DNA from 4 places in the Duganella kummerowiae genome. Region 3 is predicted to be linked to each of the others. Evidence: predicted binding sites of a transcription regulator. Region 3 holds the regulator's gene; each other region holds the start of a gene.
The links. Region 3 encodes sigma-54, which starts transcription at its own class of promoters, with help from an activator protein. Its sites were predicted from a motif close to TGGCANGNAANCTGCTTT; they were not measured.
Positions count from the first base shown of each region.

Region 1: ACLB1G_RS08330 (CmpA/NrtA family ABC transporter substrate-binding protein) is a predicted target of sigma-54. The motif match lies at 2,429-2,446, and genes of this name have one in related genera.
Region 2: glnA (type I glutamate--ammonia ligase) is a predicted target of sigma-54. The motif match lies at 5,061-5,078, and genes of this name have one in related genera.
Region 4: ACLB1G_RS25220 (outer envelope protein) is a predicted target of sigma-54. The motif match lies at 6,003-6,020, and genes of this name have one in related genera.

Region 1 covers NZ_JBKFEH010000008.1:113,913-121,415, forward strand. Annotated here, with positions in the region: gene ACLB1G_RS08320 (ABC transporter ATP-binding protein) at 1-8, opposite strand, end outside; gene ntrB (nitrate ABC transporter permease) at 19-960, opposite strand; gene ACLB1G_RS08330 (CmpA/NrtA family ABC transporter substrate-binding protein) at 991-2,280, opposite strand; gene ACLB1G_RS08335 (ANTAR domain-containing response regulator) at 2,558-3,187, opposite strand; gene ACLB1G_RS08340 (TetR/AcrR family transcriptional regulator) at 3,331-3,918, opposite strand; gene ACLB1G_RS08345 (methyl-accepting chemotaxis protein) at 4,086-5,675, shown strand; gene ACLB1G_RS08350 (substrate-binding periplasmic protein) at 5,675-6,448, shown strand; gene can (carbonate dehydratase) at 6,470-7,156, opposite strand; gene dnaJ (molecular chaperone DnaJ) at 7,236-7,503, opposite strand, start outside.
Region 2 covers NZ_JBKFEH010000009.1:485,100-492,602, reverse strand. Annotated here, with positions in the region: gene corA (magnesium/cobalt transporter CorA) at 1-72, opposite strand, end outside; gene ntrC (nitrogen regulation protein NR(I)) at 239-1,738, opposite strand; gene glnL (nitrogen regulation protein NR(II)) at 1,809-2,918, opposite strand; gene ACLB1G_RS13225 (DUF4124 domain-containing protein) at 2,928-3,446, opposite strand; gene glnA (type I glutamate--ammonia ligase) at 3,548-4,963, opposite strand; gene ACLB1G_RS13215 (rhodanese-like domain-containing protein) at 5,333-5,791, shown strand; gene ACLB1G_RS13210 (TAXI family TRAP transporter solute-binding subunit) at 5,906-7,267, opposite strand; gene ACLB1G_RS13205 (transglycosylase domain-containing protein) at 7,380-7,503, opposite strand, start outside.
Region 3 covers NZ_JBKFEH010000008.1:289,173-296,675, reverse strand. Annotated here, with positions in the region: gene ACLB1G_RS09125 (GGDEF domain-containing protein) at 1-547, shown strand, start outside; gene ACLB1G_RS09120 (monovalent cation:proton antiporter family protein) at 549-2,534, opposite strand; gene ACLB1G_RS09115 (KpsF/GutQ family sugar-phosphate isomerase) at 2,663-3,661, shown strand; gene lptC (LPS export ABC transporter periplasmic protein LptC) at 3,732-4,325, shown strand; gene lptA (lipopolysaccharide transport periplasmic protein LptA) at 4,344-4,937, shown strand; gene lptB (LPS export ABC transporter ATP-binding protein) at 4,937-5,692, shown strand; gene ACLB1G_RS09095 (RNA polymerase factor sigma-54) at 5,697-7,178, shown strand; gene hpf (ribosome hibernation-promoting factor, HPF/YfiA family) at 7,255-7,503, shown strand, end outside.
Region 4 covers NZ_JBKFEH010000021.1:128,530-136,032, reverse strand. Annotated here, with positions in the region: gene ACLB1G_RS25245 (methyl-accepting chemotaxis protein) at 1-968, opposite strand, end outside; gene ACLB1G_RS25240 (ABC transporter permease) at 1,199-2,122, opposite strand; gene ACLB1G_RS25235 (ABC transporter permease) at 2,122-3,228, opposite strand; gene ACLB1G_RS25230 (ABC transporter ATP-binding protein) at 3,215-4,804, opposite strand; gene ACLB1G_RS25225 (GntR family transcriptional regulator) at 5,115-5,888, shown strand; gene ACLB1G_RS25220 (outer envelope protein) at 6,131-6,985, shown strand; gene ACLB1G_RS25215 (BMP family ABC transporter substrate-binding protein) at 7,013-7,503, shown strand, end outside.

The sequences.
Region 1 (7,503 bases), 180 kb from region 3:
TCTTCCATGATGCCCCCCTCAGTTGGCGACTTGTTCGTAGGTGAATGCGCGGGCCAGTGCCATCAGCGCCTGTTCCAGCAGCAGGCCGACCACGCCAATCACCACGATGGCGATGATGATGTGCGGCACGTTCAGGTTGTTCCACTCATCCCATACCCAGAAGCCGATACCGACGCCGCCGGTCAGCATCTCGGCCGCCACGATCACCAGCCAGGCGGTGCCGATGGCCAGGCGCACGCCGGTCAGCATGTAGGGCAGCGCCGAGGGCAGCAGGATCTTGGTCAGGATTTTCCACTCGCTCAGGTTCAGTACGCGCGCCACGTTCATGTAATCCTGCGGCACGCGCTGCACGCCGACGGCAGTGTTGATGATCATGGGCCAGATCGAGCAGATGAAGATGGACCAGATGGCGGCCGGATTGGCCGACTTGAACACCAGCAGGCCGATCGGCAGCCAGGCCAGCGGCGAGACCGGCTTGAGCAGGCTGATGATGGGACCGAACATGGCGTTCAGGAAGCCGACCCGGCCGATGGCAAAACCCAGCGGGATGCCGACCAGGGCGGCCAGGCCGAAGCCCACCGCCACCCGCTGCAGCGAGGCCAGCACGTTCCAGCCTATGCCCTGGTCGTTCGGGCTGTTGCGGTAGAACGGGTCGGCAAACAGCTTGGCGGCTTCCCCGAAGGTGGCCAGCGGGGTCGGGAAGCTGCTGTTGTTGGCGGCGATCAGCTGCCACACCAGCACCATCAGGGCCAGGCCGGCCAGCGGCGGCAGCACTTTTTTCAGCAGGGTGGCGGCGCGGCCCGGACCGCGCGCGGCCAGCGACACCGGCGCGCGCGGCGGACGCGGACGCACCGGGGCGCCAGCGTTGGCCGGGCTGGCATCGGTGGCCAGCACGGCGGCGACATCGGTGATGGCGGCCGCAGGCTGCAGCGGGGCTCCAGTTTTCAACATGGCGCTCATGACATTTCCTTTTCAAAAGGTGAATGACGCTCAGGCTTTGACTTTGAAGGAGGCCGCGTAGGCCTTGGGGTTCTTGCCATCCCAGACTGAACCGTCCATGAGCTTGGAGCTGCGCAGCGGGCTCTTGGGCACGGGGGTGCTGGTCATGGCGGCGGCATCCTTGTACAGCTGGATCTGGTTGACCGAAGTGGCGACCGCCAGGTAATCCGGGTCATCCTTCAGCAGGCCCCAGCGGCGGTGCTGGGTCATGAACCACATGCCGTCCGACAGGTAGGGGAAGTTGACCGCGCCATCGTTGTAGAACTTCATGTGGTTGGGATCGTCCCAGGTCTTGCCCAGGCCATTCTGGTAGCGGCCCATGATGCGCTGGTCGATGGCGTCCTTGCTGGTGTTGACATAGGACTTGTCGGCGATGGCCTCGGCCATCTTGTTCTTGTTGGCCAGCGAGGCGTCGATCCACTTGCCCGCCTCCAGGATGGCGGCGATGGCGGCGCGGCAGGTGTTCGGGTACTTTTTCGCAAATTCCAGCGTGCAGCCCAGCACCTTTTCGGGGTGATCCTTCCAGATGTCCTGGGTGGTGGTGGCGGTAATGCCCACGCCGTCCATGATGGCGCGGTGGTTCCACGGCTCGCCCACGCAGAAGCCGTCCATGTTGCCGACCCGCATATTGGCCACCATCTGCGGCGGCGGCACGGTGATGACCTTGGCGTCCTTCATCGGATTGATGCCGTTGGCGGCCAGCCAGTAGTACAGCCACATGGCGTGGGTGCCTGTCGGGAAGGTCTGGGCAAAGGTGTAGTCGCGCTTGTCGCTGTTCATCAGCTTGGCCAGCGAGGCGCCGTCCACCGCGCCCTTGTCGGCCAGTTTCTTGGACAGGGTGATGGCCTGGCCATTGTTGTTCAGGCTCATCAGGACGGCCATGTCCTTCTTCTGGCCGCCGATGCCCATCTGCACGCCGTACAGCAGGCCGTACAGCACGTGGGCGGCGTCCAGGTCGCCGTTGTTCAGCTTGTCCCGCACGCCGGCCCAGGAGGCTTCCTTGCTGAGCACGAACTTCACCCCGTATTTCTTATCGAAGCCCAATACCGAGGCCATGACCACGGAAGCGCAGTCGGTCAGCGGAATGAAGCCGATCTTGATTTCCTCCTTTTCCGGCTTGTCCGACCCTGCCGCCCACACACCGCCTGTTGCCAATCCCAACATACTTCCTCCCGCTACCAGAGCTGCACCATGAATAAAATTCCTGCGGGGCACATTAACGGTGTCCGTTACCTCTGGCAAGGTGCTTTTCTCGTGTAGCTGGTGGTCTTTCATGGTCATCCCTTTGTAGTCGGCTTTAACTGGTTGGGGCAAAAAAAAACGTCCACCCTCATGAACGGATTCATGATCGGTAGACGTCGTTGTCTGGTGGATTCCACCGCCGTTGGCGAAATCGCAGCAAGCGCATCATTGCGCTTTGCCTATAGCGTATGCAATGAGCGTGCCAGGCACTCTCAGGGGCAAATCGGTTTCAAAGGGAGGAATGCGCACCGCTTGGTGGCGCATTGGTGAACATTAACGCACCGCGATTGCGCAATGCATCATTCTGGATGGTGCATCAGCCCAGCAAATCCTCGACGTCGAGGATGCGCTGCGCCACGTCGGACAGCTTGAGGTTCTTGCTCATGGCCATGGAGCGCAGCTTTTGATACGCCTGCTCCTCGGTGAAGTTCTGGCGCTGCATCAAGAGGCCCTTGGCCCGCTCGATCACCTTGCGCTCGGCCAGCTTGCTCTTGGTGTCGGACAGCTCCTCCAGCAGCTTCTGCTCGCGCTTGAAGCGCGCCAGGGCCACGTTGAGCACCGGCTTGATGCGGTCGCTGTGCAAGCCGGCCACGATGTAGGCCGACACCCCGGCCGCCACCGCCGCCTCCATGCTCTCCTGGTCGTCGCTCTCGGTGAACATGACGATGGGGCGGCGCTCGTCGCGGGTGGCGATGACGATGTGCTCCAGCACGTCGCGCGCGTCGGACTCGGCGTCCACGATGATCATGTCGGGCTGCAGCTGGGCGATGCGCTCGGGCAGATACATATCGGGCGGCAGCGAGGCGATGATGTCATAGCCCGCTTCCAGCAGGCCGATGCGCAGGATACGGGCCCGTTCGGCCTGGGCGCGCAATGCCTCGTCGTCCTCCAGTCCAGCGTGGATGATGGTGTTGACTACGACTATGCGCAAGTTGCGGGAGCTCATCATGGGGACACGGTCGGGGCATTGGCTTACGGCGAAGCAAGAACCAAACCAGTATTCGGAATGTGGATTTCGAGATTCTACGGTACAACCGCCGGATTTCGCCAGCCCGGCCTGCGCCGCGCCTCAGTCCGCGTCAGTCCGCGTCAGTCCGCGTCAGTCCGCTCAGCCGGCGTGTCGGCAAACTGCTGCTCGACCATCGCCAGCAGCGTGGCCTGCATCTGCTGTTTTTCCTGTTCGGTAAAACGGCGGATGTTGAGCATTTCCAATAACACAAACCCATCCAGCGTGGTCCATACCGACAGCCCTACCCCTGCGCTGTCCTGGAAGCGCGCCAGGGCTTCGGTGCCGGTTTCATACATGCGGCGCACCGGGCCCATCACCGCCGGGTAGGTCGATGAGGCCACCAGCAGGCTGCCCATCAAGCGCTTTTCCCGCTCGCTGAGACCGAAAGCATAGTGGATGCGTGCGGTGAGGAAATGCTTCAGGGAATGGGGGTCCGCCCCCGGCGGCGCACAGTTGGCCTCCAAGCGCGAGTACATGCGCTCCACCAGCCCCACTAGCAAGGCTTCCTTGGATTTGAAGTGATAGATCAAGCCGCCCTTGGTGATGCCAGCCCGGGATGCAACCTCGTCCAGTGTGACAAGGTGCACTCCCCCCTCCGCCAGGATGGATTCGAGGGCGTTCAGAAGCGCATCGCGGTTGCTGCTGCGCGCGCTATAAGTTGGGTTCATGACCGTTGTTTTTAGGTGTAAGTGTTAACCGTAATTTTACTACACCCCCTCTCCCAAGGCGGCCTGTATGCGATGCATATGCGGCATTGCAATCATGTTTTCCAAAAACAAATGGTGTACTATCCGTGCAGTATAGTTAAACCAGTTAAAGGGAGAGAAAGTTGAAGTTGAAATATCGTTTAATGCTGGGTTTGGGGCTGCTGGTGTCGTTGGCGCTGGTGATAGGCGGGGCCGGCATGCTGAGTGTGAAGGCACTGGACCGCAACGTGCGGGAGATTCTCGACATCAATAATCCGGAAATGCTGTACGCCGGCGAACTGGCGGCCTCGATCCAGGATCGCATGATCGCGGTACGCAACATCATCCTGCTGAGCGATGCCGGCATGCTGGAAAAGGAACAGGAACGCATCAGGAAACAGGACGCCATCTATCGCGACAACTATATCAAGCTGGGCCGGCTGTTCGATCAGGAACCGTCCACCACGGCCGAAGAAAAGCAGCTCTACGCCCTGCTGCAGGAACAGGAGCGCGCCGCGCTGCCCGTGCTGCAGGAAGTGGTCGATGCGGGATTGAGCGGCGATCACCAGCGCGCCACCGAGCTGGCGATCAACAAGCTGCGTCCGCTGCAGCGGGCCTGGGTCGATGCCGCGGCCAGGCTGAAAGCCAAGGAAATCGCCCTGAACGAGGAGGCCGGCGTCTCCGCCAAGGACAGCGCCGCGCGCGCCTACGGCATCATCGCGGTGCTGAGCGGCGCCGTGCTGCTGATGGGCATGGCCATCAGTACCATCCTGCTGCGCGGCACCATGCGCCAGCTGGGCGGCGATCCGACCGAGGCCCAGGCCCTGGCGCGCGCGATCGCCAGCGGCGACCTGGCCCACGGCATCGATACCGCGCACCTGCCGCGTGACAGCCTGCTGGCGTCGCTGGAACAAATGCGCGTCAGCCTGAACTCCCTGGTCAGCGAGATCCAGGGCTCGGCCGATGCCATCGCCAGCGCATCCGGCCAGATCGCCGAAGGCAACAACGACCTGTCGCGCCGCACCGAGTCCCAGGCCTCGGCGCTGGAGCAGACCGCCGCCAGCATGGAGGAGATCACTTCCACCATCGGCAATAACAGCGACAGCGCCGCGCACGGCCAGCGACTGGCCGAGACCGCGCTACACAGCGCCGCCGCCGGCGGCCAGGTGGTGGCGCGGGTGATGGCCACCATGGACCAGGTGTCCAAGAGCAGCACCCGCATGACCGAGGTGATCGGCACCATCGAGGGGATCGCCTTCCAGACCAACATCCTGGCCCTGAACGCGGCGGTGGAAGCGGCGCGCGCAGGCGAGCAGGGCCGCGGCTTCGCCGTGGTCGCCAGCGAGGTGCGCGCCCTGGCGCAGCGCTGCGCGGCCGCCTCGCACGAAATCCGCCAGCTGATCCTGGCCTCGGTGTCCGATATCGATAGCGGCTCATCCGCCGTGACCGAGGCGGGACGCGCCATGAGCGACATTTCCAGCGCCATCGACAGCGTGAACAACATCATGCGCCAGGTGGTGGCGGCCTCGGTGGAACAGCGCTCGGGCGTGGAGCAAGTCAACGCCGCCATTACCAGCATGGACGACGTGACCCAGCAGAACGCCGCGCTGGTGGAAGAAGCCACCGCAGCCACCCGCGCCCTGGCCAGCCAGGCCGAGAGCCTGCGCGCCAACGTGTGCCGCTTCCAGATCGCGCCGGCCAGCCAGGTCCAGGGCCGGGCCCTGGCCCTGATGGCCTGATGCGCTGCCGACTGGCCGCGCTGGCGTGGCTCCTGCCGGCCGCCTGCGCGGCGGCGGCGGCTCCGCCGCCGCTACACCTGCCCCTGCACTTGCATCTGCTCAGCGTCGAAGCCCCTCCCTACGTGCAGGCAGGGCCTGACGGCCGGGCCGGCGGTGCGGCGGCCGACCTGGTGGCGGCCCTCTGCGCGCGCGTGCACGTGCAGCCGCAGGTGCGGCTGTACCCGCTGGCGCGGGCCATGGCCCTGATGCGCCACGGCGACGCGGACGGCATGTTCATTGTCGCCAGGACGCCGGAACGGGCCGCGCGCTACGCATTTTCGGCCCAGCCGCTGCTGCGCCAGGAACTGGTGCTGTTCGTGCGCCGCGACTCGGCGCTGCGCTACGACGGCAAGCTGGCCAGCCTGTCCGGCCACACCCTGGGGCTGGTGCGCGGGGCCAGCCATGGCGTAGCCATCGATACCGCCGTGGCGGGCGGCACGCTGGCCCGGATCGACTACTCGGCCAGCGCGGAAGCGAGCTTCCGCAAGCTGCTGGCCGGCCGCGTCGACGTGGTGGTCAGCGACCGGGCCGGCGGCTGGGCCACGCTGCACAGGCTGGGCGCGGCGCAGCGCGTGCGCCTGGCCGGGGCCGCGCTGCAGGCCAGCCCGGGCTACCTGATGTTCAACCGCCAGCGCGTGGCGCCGCGCTTGCTCAAGCGGATAGACGACGCCATGGCCGGCATGCGCCAGGATGGCAGCGCTCAGCGCATCCGCAGCCGCTACGGACTGCGCTGAACGGCCCTGGAGGCCAGCGTCTTACAGGCCGTCGATCGCGGCGTAGCGCTGCAGCCGCGCCGCCATGCGCGGCGCCAGTTCGTGGCCGGCCGCCACCGTCATGCCGAGGTCGTGCAGCTTGCCGTCGCGCAGGCCATAGACCCAGCCGTGCACGGTCAGCTCCTGGCCGCGTTCCCAGGCATCCTGCACGATGGTGGTCTGGCACACGTTGTTGACCTGCTCCACCACGTTCAGCTCGCACAGGCGCTCGGAACGGCGTGCGCTGGGCAGGGTGTCGCCCAGGTAGCGCTCATGCTTGTGGCCCACGTCCTGCACGTGGCGCAGCCAGTTGTCCACCAGCCCCACCCTAGTGCCGGTCAGGGCCGCGTGCACGCCCTTGCAGCCGTAGTGGCCGACGATGATGACGTGCTTGACCTTCAGCACCTCGATGGCGAACTGCAGCACCGACAGGCAGTTCAGGTCGGAATGCACCACCACGTTGGCGATGTTGCGGTGGACGAAGACGTCGCCCGGCAGCAGGCCCAGCAGTTCATTGGCCGGCACCCGGCTGTCCGAGCAGCCTATCCACAGGTATTCCGGCGAGGCTTGCTGCGCCAGGCGCTGGAAGTAGCCGGGGTCGCGCGCCACCTGGGCCTCGGCCCAGTGCCGGTTGTTGTCCAGCAGATGATGCAGCGGCGATACGCCCTGCTCCGGGTCCGGTACGCTCATGGTGTTCCTCTCTCTACATGAAAAGACCGCCGGTCTGCGTGATGCGGAGCGGCGGTCTGGTGATTACGCGGCGGGCGGATTACTCGAAGAAGTCCTTGACCTTGTCGCGCCAGGTCTTGGTTTGCGGGCTGTGCTTGTTGCCGCCCTCGGTGGTCGAGCGCTCGAACTCGCGCAGCATTTCCTTTTGCTTGTCGGTCAGCTTGACCGGGGTCTCGACCGCCACATGGCAGAACAGATCGCCCGCGAAGCCGGAGCGCACGCCCTTGATGCCCTTGCCCTTGAGGCGGAAGGTCTTGCCCGACTGGGTGCCCTCGGGGATGGTGAAGGCCACCTTGCCGGACAGGGTG
Region 2 (7,503 bases), on a different contig from region 3:
GTCGCTGATGTCGGCAACGGGGATATCGGCCAGCTTCTGGCCGTCCTGGTAGGCGACGCAATTGATCAACATATGGAAAAGCTCCTGACTAGCAATACTGCAATAGTCAGGAGCTTACCTTAAGCCAAGCTTTTATGAGCGCCTGCCTCACCGCGAGCAGGGCTAGGCGCGGCGCCGAAGACAGTGCGGCTGCACGGCGAGGCGCCGCAACGACGCCATGCTCGCGGTGAAGCGGGCGCTAGTCGTCCTTGGCGCCGTCGATGCCTAGCTCCGCAATCTTGCGCGTAATCGTATTGCGCCCTATGCCCAGGCGCACGGCGGCGTCGTTCTTGCGGCCGTGGGTGTGCTTGAGCGCCGTACGTATCAAGGCCGATTCGAACTGCCGCCCCAATACCGCCATCACTTCCTGCTGGCCGCCGCTCAGCATGCTGGCGGCCTGGGCTTCCAGCAGGCCCAGCCAGGCGTCCGGCGAGGCTGGCGCCGGTTCCGGCGCCGCCACCGCGGTGACCGTGCCGTGGTGCTGCAGGCCGTTGTAGTTGTCCGGCGCGGATTGCGGCGCCGACAGCGAGGGCGTGCCGCCCGCCTGCTCCTGGGTCAGCTCCAGCGGCAAGTCCTTGATTTCCACGGTCTGGCCGGGCGCCATCACGGTAATCCAGTTGCACAGGTTTTCCAGCTGGCGCACGTTGCCGGGCAACTCCAGGCTGCACAGGAACTGCAGGGCCGAGTCGCTCATGCGCTTGGCTTCCACGCCCAGCTGCTTGGCGCTTTGCAGCAGGAAGTGGCGCACCAAAATGGGGATATCCTCGCGCCTTTCCCTCAAACTGGGCAGGCGCAGGCGGATCACGTTCAGGCGGTGGTACAAGTCCTCGCGGAACAGGCCTTCGCGTACGCGCAATTCCAGGTTCTGGTGGGTGGCGGTGATCACGCGCACATTGGCCTTGAGCGGCTGGTGGCCGCCGACCCGGTAGAAATGCCCGTCCGACAGCACCCGCAGCAAGCGGGTCTGCAGGTCGAACGGCATGTCACCGATCTCGTCCAGGAACAGGGTGCCGTTCTCGGCCTGCTCGAAGCGGCCGCGGCGCGTGGTCTGGGCGCCGGTGAAGGCGCCGCGCTCATGGCCGAACAATTCCGATTCCAGCAAATCCTTGGGGATGGCGGCCGTGTTGAGCGCGATGAAGGGCTGCGAAGCGCGCGGGCTGTGCTTGTGCAGGGCGCGCGCCACCAGTTCCTTGCCGGTGCCGGACTCGCCGGTGATCAGCACCGTCACGTTCGATTGCGACAGCCGGCCGATGGCGCGGAACACTTCCTGCATGGCCGGCGCCTGGCCCAGGATTTCCGGGGTCTCGGCCGGGCCGGATTCGACGCTGGTCTCGCGCAGGCTCTCGTCCAGGGCGCGCCGTATCAGCTCGACGGCCTTGTCGATGTCGAACGGCTTGGCCAGGTATTCGAAGGCGCCGCCCTGGAAGGCCGCGACGGCCGAGTCCAGGTCGGAGAAGGCAGTGATGATGATGACCGGCAGGCCGGGGAAGCGCGACTTCACCAGCTGCAGCAGGTCGAGGCCGGAGTCGCCCGGCATCCGGATGTCGGACACCAGCACCTGCGGCGTTTCAAACTCCAGCGCGGCGATGGCGTCGCGCGCGTTGGCAAAACTCTTGGTGGCCAGGTTTTCCCGGGCCAGCGCTTTTTCCAGTACCCAGCGTATCGATTCGTCGTCGTCTACTATCCAGATTGGCTTCATGTGTTTTGATCTATCCCGCAATATGGATCGTCTGTCAGGGACACGGCGAACAGTCGCTGCCCGCCCCCGCTTATGGCAAGGGCAGCAGTATCCTGAAATCCGTATATCCAGGCCGGCTCTCGCACTCGATCACGCCCATGTGCTGCTGCACGAAGGTCTGCGCCAGAGTCAGTCCCAGGCCGCTGCCGCCCTCCCGTCCCGACACCAGCGGGTAGAAGATACGGTCGCGGATCTGGGGTGCGATACCCGGTCCATTGTCGATGATATGCAAGTCTAATGCCAGCCCGTAGCGGACCTTGGCCAGGGTGACCTGGCGCGCCACCCGGGTCTTGAACACGATCTCGGCGTCGCCGGCCTCGATGCGCGCGGCCAGGGCCTGGGCCGCGTTGTGGGCGATGTTGAGCACGGTCTGGATCAGCTGCTCCTTGTCGCCCCGGAATTCGGGGATGGAGGCGTCGTAGTCGCGCAGGATGGTAAGGCCGGCCGGGAACTCGGCCAGCATCAGGCTGCGCACCCGCTCCAGCACTTCGTGGATGTTGACGTCGCCCACGATGTGCGGGCGGCGGTGCGGCGCCAGCAGGCGGTCCACCAGGGTCTGCAGGCGGTCCGCCTCCTTGATGATGACCTGGGTGTATTCGCGCAGCTGCTGCACGTGCAGCGGCGGCAGCTCCATTTCCAGCAGCTGAGCCGCGCCGCGGATGCCGCCCAGCGGGTTCTTGATCTCGTGCGCCAGGTTGCGTATCAGCTCCTTGTTGACCTGGCTCTGGTCCAGGATGCGCTCCTCGCGGTCCAGCTTGAGGTGCTGCTGGTTCTCGCGCAGCTCGATCAGCACGCTGTCGGCCGGTTCCTCCAGCGCCGAGACGATGCTGTGCACGTGCAGCGGCTCGCGCCCGGCGCGCTCCAGCGCCAGGTCCTGGCGCAGGTCGGAAAACTTGTGGGCGCGGGCCTGGGCGCAGATGTGTTCCAGTTCCTCGGGATTGAGGAAATGGGACGACAGCCTGCTGCGCAGCAGGGCCTTGACCGAGTTTTCCAGCAGGTTCTCGGCCGCCGCGTTGACGTAGCTGATCTTGCCTTCGCCATCGACCAGCACCACGGCCGAGGCCAGCAGCTCCAGCCCGGCCAGGGCCTGAGGCCGCGCGAACGCGGCGGCGCGCGCCGCGATATTACTCACTAAACTCATGTCGCATACTCACTTGATGTTGGCGATTTCCCGTTTCAGGGCGTCGACGTTTTTTTCCGAACGGCTGATGTTGTCGCGCAAAGCGGCCGTCCGCTCCTGGTATTTGGCGTAGTTGTGTTCGTCGCCGCGGCGCTCCGGCTGGCCATTGTTGTATTCCAGCCTGAGGGCGGCCAGCTTCTGCAGTTCGCTGCGCAGTTCCTCGTCCAGGATGGCGCGGCGGTCGGCGTCGCGGGCGCGCTGCTCGGCGCTGTCCACGCGGGGAAAACTGCCGGGCGTCGCCACGCCGGGCGTGGCCGCAGCGGCGCCGGAAGCAGCGGCGCCCGACCTGGCCGGCGCCACGCGCCTGGGCGGGGCCGGTATCTGCGCGCCGGGCACGTCGAGCACGCGGCATTGCGCAGCCGGACGCGCCGTGTCGGTCAACTCCTTGCGGCCCTGGGCATCGACACACAGGAAAATCTGCCCCTGGGCCTGGGCCGCGCCGGCCACGAGCAGGACGGCGCTGAAACAAAATCTGGTGCGGGTGGTCATGTCCCAATATACCATCCAAAACAAAACGCGAGGAAAGCCTGCGCTCGCCTCGCGTTTCTGCCTTCAGGCGGGCGCCGCTGCTGCAAGCCGGCGCGCTGCCATTACAGCGAGTAGTACATGTCGAATTCCGCCGGGTGGGTGGTCATGCGCATGCGCTGCACATCCTGCATTTTCAGTTCGATGTAGGCATCGATCATGGAGTCGGTGAACACGCCGCCGCGGGTCAGGAACTCGCGGTCCTTGTTCAGGTTGTCCAGGGCTTCTTCCAGCGAAGCGCACACGGTCGGGATCAGTGCGTCTTCTTCCGGCGGCAGGTGGTACAGGTCCTTGGAAGCGGCTTCGCCCGGGTGGATCTTGTTCTGGATACCGTCCAGGCCGGCCATCAGCAGGGCGGCGAAGCACAGGTACACGTTGGCCAGGGGATCCGGGAAACGGGTCTCGATGCGGCGGCCTTTGGGGTTCGCCACGTGCGGGATGCGGATCGAGGCGGAACGGTTCTTGGCCGAGTAAGCCAGTTTCACCGGGGCTTCGAAGCCGGGCACCAGGCGCTTGTACGAGTTGGTGCCGGGGTTGGTGATGGCGTTCAGGGCCTTGGCGTGCTTGATGATGCCGCCGATGTAGTACAGGGCGGTTTCCGACAGGCCGGCATAGCCGTCGCCGGCGAACAGGTTGGAGCCGTCTTTCCAGATCGACTGGTGCACGTGCATGCCCGAACCGTTGTCGCCCACGATGGGTTTCGGCATGAAGGTGGCGGTTTTGCCGTAGCTGTGGGCCACGTTGTGCACCACGTATTTCAGGTTCTGGGTCCAGTCGGCGCGCTCGACCAGGGTCGAGAACTTGGTGCCGATTTCATTCTGGCCGGCGCCGGCCACTTCGTGGTGGTGCACTTCAACAGGGATGCCCAGCGATTCCAGGATCAGGCACATTTCCGAACGCATGTCCTGGAAGCTGTCGACCGGGGGAACCGGGAAGTAGCCGCCCTTGACGGTCGGACGGTGGCCGCTGTTGCCGCCTTCGATTTCCTTGTCGGTCGACCAGGAAGCTTCGTCGGAGTCCACTTTCACGAAGCAGCCCGACATGTCGATCTTCCAGCGCACGCTGTCGAAGATGAAGAATTCGGGTTCCGGGCCGAAGTAGGCGGTGTCGCCGATGCCGGTGGCTTTCAGGTAGGCCTCGGCGCGCTTGGCGATGGAGCGCGGGTCGCGGTCATAGCCCTTGCCGTCGGCCGGTTCGATCACGTCACACTGCATGAACAGGGTGGTTTCTTCCATGAACGGGTCGATGCGGGCAGTGTTGGGGTCCGGCAGCAGTATCATGTCCGAAGCCTCGATGCCTTTCCAGCCGGCGATGGAGGAGCCGTCGAAGGCGTGGCCAGACTCGAATTTGTCGATGTCGAATGCCGACACAGGCACGGTGACGTGCTGCTCTTTACCACGGGTATCGGCAAAGCGGAAATCAACGAATTTCACTTCGTTGTCTTTGACCATTTTCAAGACTTCTGCGGCGGTTATTGCCATGCGTATCTCCTAAAGGAATGTGTGGGTGAGCCGACCAACTGCGGCGGATATTGCTGCACGTCCCCAAATTCAGTGCGACCGAAACTCTGACATTCCTGAAGCACTAATCGTGCCAGCGGGGAACGCATGAGCTTATGAAGCAAGCATCTTTGAACCTGCTGCCAACTGGCACTAAAATCTATCATGTTACCTAGATGCACCAATTTGCCACAGATCGAAATAGCACTACATTGGTGCATTTTGCGCTTATTGCACTATTTTGGTTCATTTTTGAGAAATGTCACAAAAATGCACCTTAATAGTGCAACCAACGGCGCCTGGATCGTCCGGCATCTATAATAAACTCATTACCTTTCTCGGAACAATGCTATGAACACCGCAGACGACCTCCTCCGCACGGCCCGGGCGCGGAACAAGGATTGGGCTTACCAGGGAGCGGTGACGCCCCGGGAAGCGTTGGAATTGCTGCAGGCGGATCCCCATGTGAAGCTGATCGACGTGCGCACCAATGCCGAGCGCGACTGGGTCGGACGGGTCACCATCCCGGAGACCCAGCATGGTGCGGTCCAGTGGAATACTTATCCGGGCGGCATCGCCAACCATGGTTTTATCGAGGAATTGAACGCCATTGCGCGCAAGGACCAAGTGCTGCTGTTCCTGTGCCGCTCCGGCGTGCGCTCGCGTGGTGCAGCCAAGCTGGCCAGCGAGCACGGCTACCAGCACTGCTACGACATCCTCGAAGGTTTCGAAGGCGACAAGGATGAACAGGGCCACCGCAAGAATGTGAATGGCTGGTGCAAGGCGGGATTGCCCTGGACCGGGGCCTGAGGCTGCGTCACACCGCCCAGGGCGTCGTTGCAGCTCCTCGCCGTGCAGGCGCACTGCCTTCGTCGCTGCGCCTCGCCCTGCCCGGTGTGAAGCAGCCTCTGTAAGGCTGCCTCGCTAGACGGGCACGGCGTCGCCCGGCGGTGAGGCCTCGTTCATCAGGAACAGGATGCGCTTGCGCACGAACTGTATGTGGCTGCGCAAGCCGTACAGACCATCCGCGAACGATAGCGGGATGGAGATCTGGTTGACCAGGTCCTCGATCTCGTCCAGCCGCTTGAGCTGGGCCTGGTAAACCTGCATGCGCTGGCCTGGCGGCGCCGTCTCCACCTTCTGCTCCACCGTGCGCAGCTGGCCGTACCAGCGGTAAACGCGCGAGCGGATGCGCCACACGTACAGCGGCGGCACCACTTTCGACAGCGGCAGGATCAGCGCGCCCAGCGCCACCACCAGCACCCACATGCGGTCGAAGAAATTGGCCAGCCAGAAGGTCATGTAGCGCTGCAGGAAGGGCGGGCCGTCCTTGTAGAACTTGGCCGCCTCCGGCGCCACCGGGATTTCCGTGTACCTGGCGGACGGGAACTGGCCCTGTTGCTGGAACCAGCCGGCACCGCCGTGGATGGCGCTGGCAGCCTGCACGAACAGCTCGACCAGGGCCGTGTGCACATCCTCGCGCGCCACCAGGGTGGCGGTGGGCGCGATCAGCTGCGAATCGTGGGAAGGAATGTCGCGCCCCAGGTCGACGATCCCGCGCGGCAGCACCACGTGGGTCAGGAAGGGCAGCTTGCGGGCGTAGGCTTCCGACTGGCTGAAGTCGAACAGCTTGATGCCCGGCGTCTGCAGCAGCATCTGGATCAGCGGCGCTTCCGGCGCCGAAGTGAATACCAGGCCGTCGAGGCGGCCCTCCAGCAGTTCCACCGTGGCCGGGGTGTTGGCCAGCGAATAGCGCTCCACCTCCCCTTTCTCGACGCCGTTCAGCTCCAGGATTTGATTGAACAAGCGCGGCGAACCGGAACCCTTGGGACCAAAATTGATCTTCTTGCCGCGCAGTTGGGACAGCTGGGTAATGGGCGGATGCTGCTTGTCCTCGCGCAGGAACAGCCAGAGCGGCTCGGTGAATAAACTGCCGAGCGATTGCAGGCCTTCGCGGTCGGCCGCCTCCTCGTTGGTGGAACCGCTCTGCACGAAGGCCAGGTCGACTTCGCCGGCCCGCAGGCGGCGCAGGTTTTCCGACGACCCGGCGGACGGCACCAGGGTCACCTTGACGCCATGTTTGGCCAAGGCGGCCGCGTACTTCTTGCCGAATTCCTCGTAGGCGCTGTTTTCCTGGCCGGTGCCCAGCCGCACCGTGCGCGGCGGCGCCGGATCGACCAGGATGTAGGCCAGCACGCACACGGCGGCTATCGCCAGCACGGTGGGACCGGCCGCTACGATCAGGTCCCGGATCGAGAAGCGGGTGAACTTGAGGATTTTCTTCATGTGGTGGCGCATAGCTTTCATGGGCTGATACATTGCCAACAAATGAACGACTATGCAAGGGTAAGTGGCACCGCAAGCGCGGCGCCGCCCCCGCCGCAGCGGGAGCGCGGGGTCAGCGGGCGCAGGCCGACATGTCCGCTGCCGGCGCCCTGGCGCCCGCATTGGTCCCATAGCCGGTCATCGCCGCCACCGCCACCGGCTTGACCGGATGCACGCCATCCTGCTCGATCAGCGGC
Region 3 (7,503 bases):
AAACGTGATCAGTAACGAGATGCTGAAATACATAGGCTTGACCGATTCGCTGACCGGGGTCTACAACCGGCGCTACATCGACCGCCGCCTGCTGGAGGAAATCGCGCGCGCACGCCGCCAGGGCTATCCGATTTCCTTCATGTATCTGGACATCGACCACTTCAAGCGCGTCAACGACACCGTCGGCCACGGCGGCGGCGACGAGGTGCTGCGCGAGGTGGCGACCCGCATCAAGGCCGAGCTGCGCCTGTCGGACGCATTGGCGCGCTTTGGCGGCGAGGAATTCGTGGTGCTGCTGATCGACGCCGATCTCGATAGCGCCGCCTTCGTGGCCGAACGCATACGCGCCGGGGTGGCGGCCAGCATGATCACCTTGTCGCCTGAACTGAGCGTGTCGGTCACGGTGTCGATAGGCGTGGCTTGCCTGGACCCGGCCATCGAGGGCGAGGCCCCGGCCATCGCCCGCACCCTGGTGGCGCAGGCCGATGCAGCCCTGTACCAGGCCAAGGACGGCGGCCGTAACCGCGTGGTTCGGCACCAGCCCTGAATCACTTCAGTTTCAGCAAGCGCAGTTCACCCTTGTCCACCGCCGCCGCGCTGCCGCGCAACACCACCACGTCGCCCGCCTCCAGCACCGTTTCCGGCGCCACGTCCACCCGTCCCAGGCCGCGCCGTATGCTGCTGACCTGGGCGCCCACGCTTTCCAGATCGATCTCGCCCAACGCCTTGCCGACGCAGGCGGCGCCGCCGCCCAGCACCACCGAGTGCAGGCGTTCCAGGTCGCTTTCCTCGTCCACGTCGCTGGCGCCGTGGAAGAAGCCGCGCAGCGAGGCGTAGCGGGCGTCGCGCGCGGCCTGCACCCGGTGCACCACGCGCCGCAGCGGCACGCCCAGCATGACCAGCGCGTGCGAGGCCAGCATCAGGCTGCCCTCCATCAGTTCCGGCACCACCTCGGTGGCGCCGGCCGCCATCAGGCGCTCCAGGTCCACATCGTCGTGGCTGCGCACGATCACCGGCAAGGTTGGCGCCAGCTCGTGCACCAGGCGCAGCACCTTCATGGCCGAGGGCGTGCTGGCGTAGGTGATGACCACGGCGCTGGCGCGGTAGATGCCGGCCGCCACCAGGCTTTCGCGGCGCGCCGCGTCGCCGTAGGAGACATGGGCGCCGGCCGTCTGCGCTTCCTGCACCCGTTCCGGGTCCAGGTCGAGCGCGTGGTAGTGGATGTTTTCCTCGCTCAGCAGGGTGGCCAGGCTCTGGCCGCTGCGGCCGAAGCCGCACACGATCACGTGCTTCTGGGTGGCCATGGTGCGGCTGGCGATCTTGGTCAGTGTCAGCGATTGCAGCATCCACTCGTTGCTGGACAGCTTCATCACGATCTGGTCGGACTTGGCAATGATGAAGGGCGCGGCCAGCATGGACAGCACCATGGAGGCCAGCACCACCTGCACCAGGAACGGGTCCATGAGCTTGATGCCGCCCGCCAGGTTGAGCAGCACGAAGCCGAATTCGCCGGCCTGGGCCAACCCCAGGCCGGTGCGGATGGCGACGCCGTCGGAAGCGCCGAACAGCTTGGCCAGCAGGGCGATCAGGGCGAACTTGAGCAGCACCGGGCCCAGCAGCAGCACCAGCACCAGCCACCAGTTCTCGGCCACCAGGCGCACGTTGAGCAGCATGCCTATGGTGATGAAAAAAAGTCCCAGCAGCACGTCGCGGAAGGGCTTGATGTCTTCCTCCACCTGGTGCTTGTATTCGGTCTCGGAAATGAGCATGCCGGCCACGAAGGCGCCCAGCGCCATGGACAGGCCGGCTTTTTCCGTGATCCAGGCCGCGCCCAGGGTGATCAGCAGCAGGTTCAGCATGAACAGTTCCTGCGAGCGGCGCTTGACCACGATGGTGAACCAGCCGCGCACCAGCTTCTGGCCGAAGAACAGCAGCAGGGCCAGCACCACGGCCGCCTTCAGGCCGGCCCAGGCCAGGGTTTCCACCAGGTTGTCCGCGCCCTGGCCCAGGGCCGGGATCAAGATCAGCAGCGGCACCACGGCCAGGTCCTGGAACAGCAGGATGCCAATGATCTTGCGGCCATGCTCGCTTTCCAGCTCCAGGCGCTCGGTCAGCATCTTGGACACGATGGCGGTGGACGACATGGCCAGCGCCCCGCCCAGCGCGAACGAGGCTTGCCAGGAGATGCGCAGGAAGGCCGGCAGCTGGCTGGCCACCAGCAGCCCGAACAGTACGGTGGCGATGATGGTCAGCCCGACCTGGGCCATGCCCAGCCCGAACACGATGCTGCGCATGGACTTGAGCTTGGGCAGGGAGAATTCCAGCCCGATCGAGAACATCAGGAAAACAACACCGAATTCGGCCAGGGCGTGGGTGGTCTCGCTGTTTTCCGCCAGTCCCAGCGCATGCGGCCCGATTAATATGCCCACGGCCAGGTAGCCCAGCATGGGAGGCAAATGCAACATCCGGAACGCCACCACGCCCAATACAGCCGAGCCCAGCAATAAGAGGGTCAATTCCAGCGATGTGTACATTATTCCAACATAAGGGCTAGGTGTTTTCCGAGGTTTACGGGCGTGTAGCGACTTTGTTACGACTGGCAAGTTTTTTGCTTGGCCAATTCGGCTATACTTTCGGCATGAGTGTAACCCATCAAAAAACAATGCTGAAAGCTTTTGACGCAAATACGGCCGCGCACGCCCTCAAGCTGGCGCGCGAGACCCTGCGGATCGAGGCCCAGGCCATCAGCGCCCTGGAGGCGCGCCTGGAGCGCGACGACAGCGTGGTGCGCGCCATCGAGCTGCTGCTCAACTGCAAAGGCCGCGTGGTGGTGTCCGGCATCGGCAAGTCCGGCCACATCGCACGCAAGATCGCCGCCACCCTGGCCTCGACCGGCACCCCGGCCCTGTTCGTGCATCCTGCCGAGGCGGCCCATGGCGACCTGGGCATGGTAACGGCCGACGACACCTTCATCGCGATCTCGTATTCCGGCGAAAGCTCGGAGCTGATGGCCATCCTGCCGGTGGTCAAGCGCATGGGCAGCCCTTTGATTTCCATCACGGGCAAGCCCGGCTCCAGCCTGGCGCGCCTGGCCGATGTGCACCTGGACGTGGCGGTGGACAAGGAAGCCTGCCCCATGAATTTGGCGCCGACCACCTCCACCACCGTCACGCTGGCGCTGGGGGATGCCCTGGCCGTGGCCCTGCTGGACCTGCGCGGCTTCAAGGAAGAAGACTTCGCCCGCTCGCACCCGGGCGGCGCCCTGGGCCGGCGCCTGCTGACCCATGTGCGCGACGTAATGCGCAGCGGCGACGCCGTGCCGCGCGTGGCCGCCGATGTCAAGCTGACCGACGCCCTGCTGGAAATCACCCAGAAGGGCATGGGCATGACCGCCATCGTGGACGGCGAAGGCCGCCCGCTGGGCGTGTTCACCGACGGCGACCTGCGCCGCATGATCGAGAAGGTGCAGGACTTTACCCAGGTGGTGATACGCGACGTGATGCACCCCAACCCGCGCAGCATCAGCCCGGACAAGCTGGCGGTGGACGCCGTGGCCGTGATGGAGCAGTACCGCATCAACCAGATGCTGGTGACGGACGCCGACGGCAAGCTGGTGGGCGCCCTGCACATCCACGACCTGACCCGCGCCAAGGTGATCTGATGACGGCAACCTTCACCCCCATCGAACCCGTGGCCCATATCCTGGCCCGTTTCCAGGCCTGAGGATGGTGATGCGCAAACGTACCGCCCACCGCTGGCGCCTGACCCTGATCATGACGGTGGGCGTATTTGTCGCTGTCGGCACCACCTGGCTGGTGCAGGTGGTCAACCAGGCCGGCCAGGAAGCATGGGTCGACCAGCACCGCAGCGAGCCGGACTACATCGTCGAGCGCTTTAGTTTCGTGCGGGCCGGCAAGAACGGCCAGCCGGCCTACATCATTTCGGGCGACAAGCTGACCCACCGGCCCATCGACGATTCCTCGGTGATCGACAAGCCCATCGTGCACAGCCTGGCCACCGACCAGCCTCCCATGAACATGCGGGCCGACACCGCCCGCGTAGACGAGGGCAACACCCGCGTCCAGCTGAACGGCAGCGTGGACGTGGTGCGGCCCGCCACGGCGGCGGCCCAGCCGCTGCGCCTGACCACGCCGGCACTGACCGTGTTCCCGGACGAGGAAAGAATGGAAACCGACCAGCCGGTGCACCTGGAAATGGGCAAGTCGACCGCCCAGGGCAGCGGCATGAAAGCCAACAACGCGACGCGCCAGATCACCCTGTACGGGCGCGGCCAGATCGACGTGCCGCCGCGCGGCGCGCGCTGAGCACCAGGAGAACCCAACATGACACGACATACGATGCAATTACTGCTGGCCGCCGCCGCCCTGCTGCTGGGCGGCGCCGCCGGCGTGGCGCAGGCCGAGAAGGCCGATTCCAACAAGCCCACCGAGATCAAGTTCGACCAGCTGGAAGTGGACGACGTCAAGCAGATCAAGACCTTCACCGGCAACGTGATCCTGACCCGCGGCACCCTGCTGATGAAGTCGCCCAAGGCGGTGGTGACCGAGGACCCTGAGGGCTACCAGTACGTCACCCTGACCAATTCGCCCGGCACCATGGCCACCTTCCGCCAGAAGCGCGACGGCGCCGGCGACCAGTGGGTCGAAGGCCAGGCCGAGCGCATCGAATACGATGGCAAGACCGAGCTGGTCAAACTGTTTTCCAAGGCCCAGATCAAGCGCCTGGAAGGCAGCAAGCCGGCCGACCAGGTCGATGGCGAATTCATTTCCTACGACAGCCGCAAGGAATTCTTCGCGGTCAAGAACACCTCCACCGGCGAGAGCAAGGTGGGCGGCGGACGCGGCTCCATGGTGATACAGCCATCCAGCAAGAACCCGGCCAACGCCGCGCCGCAACCAGCGCCACAGGGGAAATAATGGACATGGCCAGCTGCGGCAGCACCCTGATCGTACGCGGACTGCAAAAGACCTATGGCAAGCGCCAGGTGGTGCATGACGTGTCGCTGCAGGTCGAGTGCGGCGAAGTGGTGGGCCTGCTGGGCCCCAACGGCGCCGGCAAGACCACCTCGTTCTACATGATCGTCGGCCTGGTGCCGTCCGATGCGGGCAGCATCGATATCAGCGGGACCGACATCTCGCGCCTGCCCATCCACCGCCGCGCGGCGCTGGGACTGTCCTACCTGCCGCAGGAGGCGTCCGTGTTCCGCAAACTGACGGTGGAAGAAAACATCCGCGCCGTGCTCGAAATCCAGCGAGTCAACGGCAAGCCTTTATCCAAGGCGGAAATTGATGAACGGCTCAATACCCTGCTAGCCGATTTGCAAATCGAGAAGCTGCGTGACAACGCCGCGCTGTCCCTGTCGGGCGGCGAGCGGCGCCGCGTGGAGATCGCGCGGGCCCTGGCCACCAACCCGCGCTTCGTGCTGCTCGATGAACCTTTCGCCGGGGTCGACCCGATTGCCGTGATTGAGATCCAGCGCATCGTGCGCTTCCTCAAGGAGCGCGGCATCGGCGTCCTCATTACCGATCACAATGTGCGCGAGACGCTGGGCATTTGCGACCGCGCATACATCATCAACCAGGGCACGGTACTGGCATCAGGCCGGCCAGACGACATCATCGCCAATGAGTCGGTGCGTCGCGTGTATCTGGGTGAACATTTCCGTATGTAGATCCATGAAACAGTCTTTGCAACTGCGTACCTCGCAACATCTCGCGCTGACGCCGCAGCTGCAGCAGTCCATACGCCTGCTGCAATTGTCGACGCTGGAATTGCACCAGGAACTGGAACAGCTGCTGACCGAAAATCCCTTGCTGGAAAGGCTGGACGACCCGCTGGACCACTCCGTGCGCCTGCTGTCCGATGGCGCCATCAGCCAGCCGGCCGGCGCCGCCGAGGCCGGCGCCGATCCCGTGCACACGCCCGACAATGCTGCGCCGGCCGGCGAAGGCGAGGCCTATGACGGCCCGGCCGCCGACACCGACAGCACCACCCCCGAGGCCGACATGGACTGGGGCGACGCCGGCCGTAGCAAGAACAACGACGACGAGGATTCCCGCCCGCAACTGGAAGCGGGCCACTGCACCCTGCGCGAGCACCTGATGGAGCAGATGCGGGTGACGGTGCTGGAAATGCGCGACCGCGCGCTGGTGGAAATCATCATCGATGCGCTGGACGAGAACGGCTACCTGGAAGAGCCGCTGGAGGACATCCACGCGCGCCTGCCGGAAGAATTGGAGATCGAGCTCGATGAGCTGCGCACGGCCCTCACGCTGCTGCAAAGCTTCGACCCGGTGGGCGTGGGCGCCCGTAACGCGTCCGAGTGCCTGGCGCTGCAGATACGCCGCATGCCCGGCGTGCCCCTGGTGACGCGGCGCATGGCGCTGACCATCGTCGAACAGCATCTGGCCTGGTTTGCCCAGCGCGATTTCAACAAGCTGAAAAAAGCCCTCAACTGCGACGAGGAAGACTTGCGCGAGGCGCAGGCCGTGATCCGCCAGTGTAATCCGCATCCGGGCGCCGCCTTCGCGTCCGACGTGTCCGACTACGTGGTGCCGGACGTGATCGTCAAGAAGGGCCGCAACGGCTGGCAGGTCAGCCTGAACAACGACGTCATGCCGCGCTTGCGCGTGAACGCCATGTACGCCAACCTGCTCAAGCAGGGCAAGGGCGAGGGCGCCATGGGTGCTCAGCTGCAGGAAGCCAAGTGGCTGATCAAGAACATGCGCCAGCGCTTCGACACCATCCTGCGCGTGGCGCAGGCGATAGTGGAACGGCAAAAGAATTTTTTCTCGCACGGCGCCGTCGCCATGAGACCCCTTGTGCTTCGCGAAATTGCTGATACACTGGGTTTACACGAGAGTACTATTTCTCGGGTAACAACTCAGAAATACATGCTGACCCCGCATGGCATGTTTGAGTTGAAATATTTCTTCGGCAGCCACGTCGCCACCGAAGCGGGGGGCGAAGCCTCATCGACGGCGATACGGGCGCTCATCGTGCAACTGACAGGAGCAGAAGACCCTAAAAATCCTTTATCCGACAGTAAGATTGCGGACATGCTGGGAGAACAGGGCATGGTGATCGCGCGACGTACTGTTGCCAAGTATCGCGAAGCCTTGAAAATCCCTCCAGTCAGCCTCCGCAAGTCTTTGTAGTGCATTGGCCACTGCGCGCCCGGCGGCAATGGGCGCCCGCACTGGCCGTAAGGCGACATCATCTTTAGGAGTGTGTATGAATCTCACCATCAGTGGTCATCATCTCGAAGTGACTTCGGCTATCCGTGAATACGTGCAGAACAAGCTGGAGCGCGTCACCCGCCACTTTGATCAAGTGATCGATATCGCCGTGATCCTCACGGTCGATAACCTTAAAGAGAAAGAGAAACGTCAAAAGGCTGAAATCAACCTGCGTATGTCCGGCAAGACCGTGTACGTGGAAAGCCTGTCGCAAGACCTGTACGCCGCCATCGATACGCTGATC
Region 4 (7,503 bases), on a different contig from region 3:
GCAATGCTGGAGGCGCTCTGGCGCACCGTGGAATTGAGCTGCTCCATGCTGGCCGCCGTCTGCTGCAGGCTGGAGGCCTGCGATTCGGTGCGTTCCGACAGGTCCATATTGCCGGTGGCAATCTCGCCCGTGGCCTGGGATATCTCCTCGAAGCTGGAACGCACATCGCCGATGATGCTGTGCAGGTTGACATTCATCTGGCGCAGCGCGGCCAGCAGCTGGCCGACCTCATCGTCGCGCCGGACCTCGATCACGCCGGTCAGGTCGCCACCCGCCATCTTGCGGGCGTAATGGGTGGCGCGCTTGAGCGGATCGGCCACCGTGATGTACAGGGTGCGCCAGAAATTCAGGGTCACCAGCAAGCCGGCCACGGCGAACGCCCCCAGCCAGGGACGGTCGTGGCTGAAGAAAGCGGCTGCGAAGGTCAGCATCAGCACGCTCTGGATGGCGGCGTTGAGCGCCAGGTGGCCGCTGAACGACAGCCGCGTGGCGCGCTTGAAGCTGGCCAGCAGGCCGCTGCCGGCCACCCGGCCCTTGAGCACCAGCAGCTTGCGCGGATTACCGTTCTTGATCTCGCGGTAGGCGGCGTCGGCCTGGCGCACCTGCTCGCGGGTCGGCTTGGTGCGCACCGACATATAGCCCACCGGCCGGCCCTGCTCGATCACCGGAGTGACGTTGGCCAGCACCCAGTAGTAATCGCCATTCTTGCAGCGGTTCTTGACCATTCCCGTCCACGGCTCGCCTGCCTTGATGGTGGCCCACAGGTCGGCAAAGGCTTCCACCGGCATGTCGGGATGGCGCACGATGTTCTGCGGCGCCCCCATCAGTTCTTCCTCGGTAAAACCGGACACCTCGATGAAGTACGGATTGGCGTAATTGATGTTGCCCTGCAAATCGGTGGTCGAAACGATGGTGCGGCCATCCTCCAGCACGTACTCGTTCTGTGTCACCGGCATGTTTGTGCGCATGTCGCTATCCTCTGTTTATGTTTGTGGGAGTGCAACGCGGGCCGGGGTTGGGGGCCGCAGGCAGCGCACCAGCGCGGCAGCCGCTGGCAATAGGGATGGGGCGGTTGGACGGCCGCATGCGCTGACCGTTCCACTATACACTCTTGATTTAGGACAATTCTCACAAATTGTCGTAATCGCGCGGCCATGCAGCGCAATTACAACGCCGGCCGGGCGGCCGGCGTTGTCGTTCAGTCAGCCTTGAAATTCTGGCCAAGCGACATGGGCTTGTTGAGCAGGATGGTTTGCGGATTGCGGCAGATAATGACCAGCACCACCATGGTGGCGATGTACGGCAGCATGGACAGGAATTGCGAGGGCACGTCCAACCCCAGCCCCTGGCCGTGGAACTGCAGCACCGTCACACCGCCGAACAGGTAGGCGCCGGTGATCACGTTGCGCGGCTTCCAGGTGGCGAACACCACCTGCGCCAGCGCGATCCAGCCGCGGCCCGCCGTCATGCCCTCCACCCACATGGGGGTCAGGGCCAGCGACAGGTAGGCGCCGCCCAGGCCGGCCATGGCGCCGCCAAACAGCACCGTGCCGTAGCGCAGGCCGATCACCGGGAAGCCGATGGCGTGGGCGCTGTGCGGCGATTCGCCCACCGCGCGGATGACCAGGCCCAGGCGGGTGCGCGCCAGCATCCAGCCGATCAGCGCCACCGCCAGCAGCGAGGCGTACACCATGGCGTCGAAGCGGAACAATAGCGGCCCGATGAAGGGAATATCGGACAGCACGGGGAAGGCCAGGTGCGGCATGGGCGCCACGGTCTGCCCCACCAGGCCGCGCCCGATGAAGGCCGACAGGCCGATGCCGAACAGGGTCAGGGCCAGGCCGGTGGCGACCTGGTTGGTCTGCAGGGTCAGCACCAGGAAGGCGAAGATCAGCGCCAGCGCCATGCCGGCGGCGGCGGCCGCCAGCAGGCCCAGGCTCATGGAACCGGTGCCCAGGGTGACCATGAAGCCGACCACGGCGCCCACCAGCATCATGCCTTCCAGGCCCAGGTTCAGCACGCCGGAGCGCTCGGTCACCAGCTCGCCCATGGAGGCCATGATCAGCGGCGTGGCGGCGCCGGCCGTGCTGGCCAGGAAGGCGATCAACAATTCGGTATTCATCAATGGCTCTCCACAACGGTGGCGGGGGTGGCGGAGACCGCCGGCAGCGCACGCTGGCGCGGCTTGAAGCGGTAGTGGATGAACAGGTCGGCCGCCAGCAGGTAGAACAGCAGCAGGCCCTGGAACAGGCCGGTAATGGCGGACGGCAGCTGCATCTCGATCTGGGCCGACTCGCCGCCGATGTACAGCAGCGACATCAGCAAGGAAGCCAGCAGCACGCCCAGCGGATGCAAGCGGCCCACATAGGCCACGATGATGGCGGCAAAGCCGTAGCCGGGCGACACCGACGGCTGCAGCTGGCCCAGCGGACCGGCCACTTCGCCCACGCCGGCGATGCCGGCCAGGCCGCCGCTGATCATGAAGGCCACCCACACATTGCGCGGTTCGGAAAAGCCGGCGTACAGGGCGGCGGCCGGCGCCATGCCGCTGACCTGCATGCGGTAGCCGGCAAAGGTCTTGTTGCAGAAGAACCAGGCGCCCGCCACCACCAGCAGCGACAACGGGAAGGCGGCGTTGGTGCGCAGCCCTTCCATCAGCAGCGGCAGGGTGGCCGAGTCGCTGAACATCTTCGATTGCGGGAAATTGAAGCCGGCCGGATCGCGCAGCGGGCCGTGCACCAGGTAGCTGAGGTAGAGATAGGCGACGTACACCAGCATCAGGCTGGTGAGGATTTCACTGGTGTTGAAACGGGTGCGCAGCAGGGCCGGTATCGCGGCCCAGGCCATGCCGCCCAGGGCGCCGGCGATGATCATCAGCGGCAGCACCCACCAGGCCTCCACGCCGTCGAAATACAGGGCCACCACGCCGGCCGCGATGGCGCCCATGGTGAGCTGGCCGTCGGCGCCGATGTTGTTCACATTGGAGCGGAAGCCGATCGCCAAGCCCACGCCGCACAGGATCAGCGGGGTGGCCTTGAGCAGCAGCTCGCCCACGCCGTACAGCGTGGTGGCGGGCTTGATGAAGTACACGTAGAACGCGTGCAGCGGCTCCTGGCCGAGGAAGAAGAACATCACCGAGCCGGTGATCAGCATGGCCACGGCCGCGATCAACGGCGAGGCCAGCATCATGCGGCGCGATGGTTCGGGACGGAGTTCAAGCCGTGACATGGTGGGGCGCTCCTTGCGTGTTGGCAGGTGGTTCGGTGTGGTCGAAGTCGCCGCTCATCCACACGCCGATCTGGTTGATGCTGGTGGCCGAGGCCTGCACCGTGCGCGACAAACGGCCGTCGGCAATCACGGCCAGGCGGTCGCTCATCATGAACAATTCGTCGATTTCCTCGGACAGCACCAGCACCGCCACGCCCTGGTCGCGCATGTCGATGATGGCCTGGCGTATCAGCATGGCCGCGCCGATGTCCACGCCCCAGGTGGGCTGGGCAAAGATCATGACCCTGGGCGCCAGCGCGATCTCGCGCCCGACAATGAATTTCTGCAGGTTGCCGCCGGACAGGCTGGAGGCGGCCGAGGCCTCCCCGCCGCATTTCACGTTGAAGCGCGCGATCACCTGGCGCGCGAAGTCGCGCACGGCGCCGCGCTGGATCAGGCCGCGCTTCAACATGCCGGTGTTGGCGGCCGCGACGTAGCCGGTCAGCAGCGCGTTGTCGGCCAACGACAGCTCGGGCGCGGCGCCCCGTCCCAGCCGCTCCTCCGGCACGAAGCCCAGGCCCAGCTGGCGGCGTTGGGCCGCGTCCAGCCTGCCCACATCCTGGCCGCACAGGCGGATCGCGCCCGCCAGGTCCACCGTGCGCTCGCCCGACAGGGCCTTGAGCAGCTCCTGCTGGCCATTGCCGGACACGCCGGCGATGCCGACGATCTCGCCCGCGCGCAGGCTCAGGCTGACCTCCTTCAGGTGGGTGCCGAAGGGATCGTCGCTGCGCAAACTGAGCTTGTCGACTTGCAGCAGCACGGCGCCCGGCTCGCGCGGCTGGTGGCTGCAGGTGGGCAGCTCGCGGCCTATCATCAGCTCGGCCAGCGAGCGCGCGCTTTCCTGTTTCGGGATGGCGGTGCCGGACACGCGCCCGCCGCGCAGCACGGTGGCCTGGTCGCACAGGGCCTGGATCTCGTCGAGCTTGTGGCTGATGTACAGGATGCTGACGCCCTCGGCGGCCAGGCGGCGCAGCGACTCGAACAGCTTCTGCACGGCGTCCGGGGTCAGCACCGAGGTCGGCTCGTCCATGATCAGCAGGCGCGGCGACTGCAGCAGGCAGCGCACGATCTCGACCCGCTGGCGTTCGCCCACCGACATGCTGTGCACCAGTTTGGCCGGATCGAGCGGCAGGCCGTATTGTTCCGACACGGCCCGGATGCGCGGCGCCAGCTCGGCCGGCGTGGTCTTCTGGTCCAGGGCCAGGGCGATGTTCTCGGCCACGGTCAGGGTCTCGAACAGGGCGAAGTGCTGGAACACCATGCCGATGCCCAGCTTGCGCGCATCATGCGGCGACTGTATCTGCACCTGGCGGCCTTCCCACATGATCTGCCCGGCGTCCGGCTTGGTGACGCCATAGATAATCTTCATCAGCGTGCTCTTGCCGGCGCCATTCTCGCCCAGCACGGCGTGTATCTCGCCCGGCATGACGGTCAGGTTGACGTCCGCATTGGCCACCACGGACGGATATATCTTCGAGATGCCCAGCATCTGCAAGCGCGGTTCGACGCGCAGCGGCGGGACCACCGTGTCATTCATCGGCCTACCTCCCTCTGAATCTGGAAACTGTATACAAGTATTTGATCTGTTCAGCCTAAAGGCAGACGCAAGTTACGTGCCACGGCCGTCCCGGGCAGCCCGCATGCCTGCTGAGCCTTGGCACAAAAAAATGCACTGAATAAAACATGCAAGTTCACCACAAAAGTGCGCGCGCGGCGATTTGGTCACCAAAACGGCACAGATTTCGTACACAATCCATCGCCACGGTTGATACAAACCGCAGGCACACGGGTGAGCACAATTCCTGCTTTACGAAGGCATCGAGCAATCGCTTTCGGAGAAACCAGCAATGAGCAACCCGCATCCTGCGCGCCCACAAGGCAAGCGCAAGCCCGCCAGTTCCAAGCCGGAACCCGCTGCACAGGCGGAACAGGCCGTGCGCACCAAGCGCGGCACCACCGCCATCGACCTGCGCATCTACCGCGCCGTGGTGAACGCCGTCATGAGCCACCGCCTGCCGCCCGGCACCCATCTGGGCGAGGCGGATTTCTGCGAGCTGTACCAGGTCAGCCGCACCACCGTGCGCAAGGCCCTGCAGCGCCTGGCGCACGACCACATCATCGAGCTGCGGCCCAATCGCGGCGCCGTGATCGCCTCGCCTTCGCCGCAAGAGGCGCGCGACATCTTCGCGGCGCGCCGCGCCATCGAGCGCGAGATCGTGCCGCTGGTGATACGCAGCGCCACCCCGTCCTCGCTGCGCCAGATCCGCGAGGCGCTGGACGCCGAGGACCAGGCCCGCCGCAGCGGCGACCGCGCCAACTGGATACGCCTGGGCGGCGAATTCCACCTGCTGCTGGCCGAACTGGCCGGTAACCAGGTGCTGCAGCGCTTCATGCAGGAGCTGGTGTCGCGCTGCTCGCTGATCATCGCCCTGTATGAGACGCCCGGCGCGCCCATGTGCGAGAACGACGAACACCAGGACCTGATGTCGCTGATCGAACAAGGCAAGGAGCAGGAGGCGCTGCACCTGATCGAGCACCATCTGCTGGAGATCGAGGCGCGCCTGCGACTGGGCGAGCCTGACCGCAAGATCAACCTGGCGGAAGCGCTCAGCGGATACTGATGTAGATCAAGATTGCATACAAAGCGTGCGTGCAATCGCACCAGCCGGGAGCTTGCTTCCCGCTAATGGTGCATCCGAAGGGACTAAGGCCGGCCTCTCCCATAGGAAATAGTCTGGCCCGCTAATTGCTAGGAAGGTAAGCGAGATTGAATCCAATCTGATCTGCGAATTGGATTCAAAGACTTTATTTTGTGTTTCGGCTGTCTTCCTATCACCGTCAACCTGACCCAGGAGTTTGCTAAATGTCCCATCTCGTAAAGCGCACCGCCGCCCTCGCCCTACTCGCCAGCTGCGCTTGCGCAGCCGGCGCCGCCGACTGGAGCGACACCTCGCTGAGCTATCGCTATGGCACCAAGTTCGCCGAGCCGTTCAACAATAACGACATCACCAAGAACATCGTCAACCTCAGCAGTGTGTCGGGATACAAGTACGGCAAGAACTTCTTCAGCGTGGACCTGCTGATGTCGTCCGACCTGGACCCGTCGGCGGCCGGCTCCAACAGCGGCGCCCACGAGGCCTACGTGGTGTACCGCCACACGCTGGACCTGGGCAAGATCACCGGCAACAATTTCTCCGGCCCCGGCATCCGCGGCCTGGGCGCCACCCTGGGCTTCGACTACAACAGCAAGACCGACGCCGGCTACAACTCCAAGAAGCGCATGGTGGTGGCAGGTCCGACCCTGATGCTGGACGTGCCGGGCTTCCTGGACGTCAGCCTGCTGGCCCTGTGGGAATCGAACGCGCCTTACAACACCTTCACCAACCAGGCCACGCCGCGCTACTCGTACAAGACGCACGCCATGCTGACCGCCGCCTGGGGCGTGCCGTTCAGCCTGGGCATCCCGCTGTCGTTCGAGGGCTACGCCAACTTCATCTCCGCCAAGGGCACCAATGAGTTTGGCGGCGGCACTGCGCCCGAGACCAACATCGACGCCCAGGTCATGTACGACCTGAGCGCAGCCGTGGGCGCCCCCAAGAACACCTTCAAGGTCGGCGTCGAGTACCAGTACTGGAAGAACAAGTTCGGCAATCCCGACAAGAACAATCCCGGCGCCACCGCCAAGACCCCCATGGTCCGCGCCGAATACCACTTCTAAGCACCCACCCACCGTATAAGGAACCGCATGATGAACCGCCGCAAACTGATCGCCCTGGCCGCGCTGGCCGCCCTGGGCCTGGCCGCCGCCCCGTCGTACGCCGCCGAACCGCTGAAAGTGGGCTTTGTCTACGTTGGCCCGGTGGGCGACGCCGGCTGGACCTACGCCCACGACGCCGGCCGCCAGGCCCTGGAAAAGGAGCTGGGCGCCAAGGTCAAGACCACCTACGTGGAAAGCGTGCCCGAAGGCGCCGACGCCGAGCGCGTGATCCGCAAGCTGGCCGCCGACGGGAACAAGCTGATCTTCACCACCTCGTTCGGCTACATGAACCCCACCGAGAAAGTGGCCAAGGCCTATCCTGGCGTGGTGTTCCTGCACGCCACCGGCTTCAAGCAGGCCAAGAACCTGGGCACCTATGAGACCAACCTGTACGAAGGCGCCTACCTGAACGGCATCCTGGCCGGCAAGATGAGCAAGTCCAAGGTGATCGGCCTGGTGGCCTCGTTCCCGATTCCCGA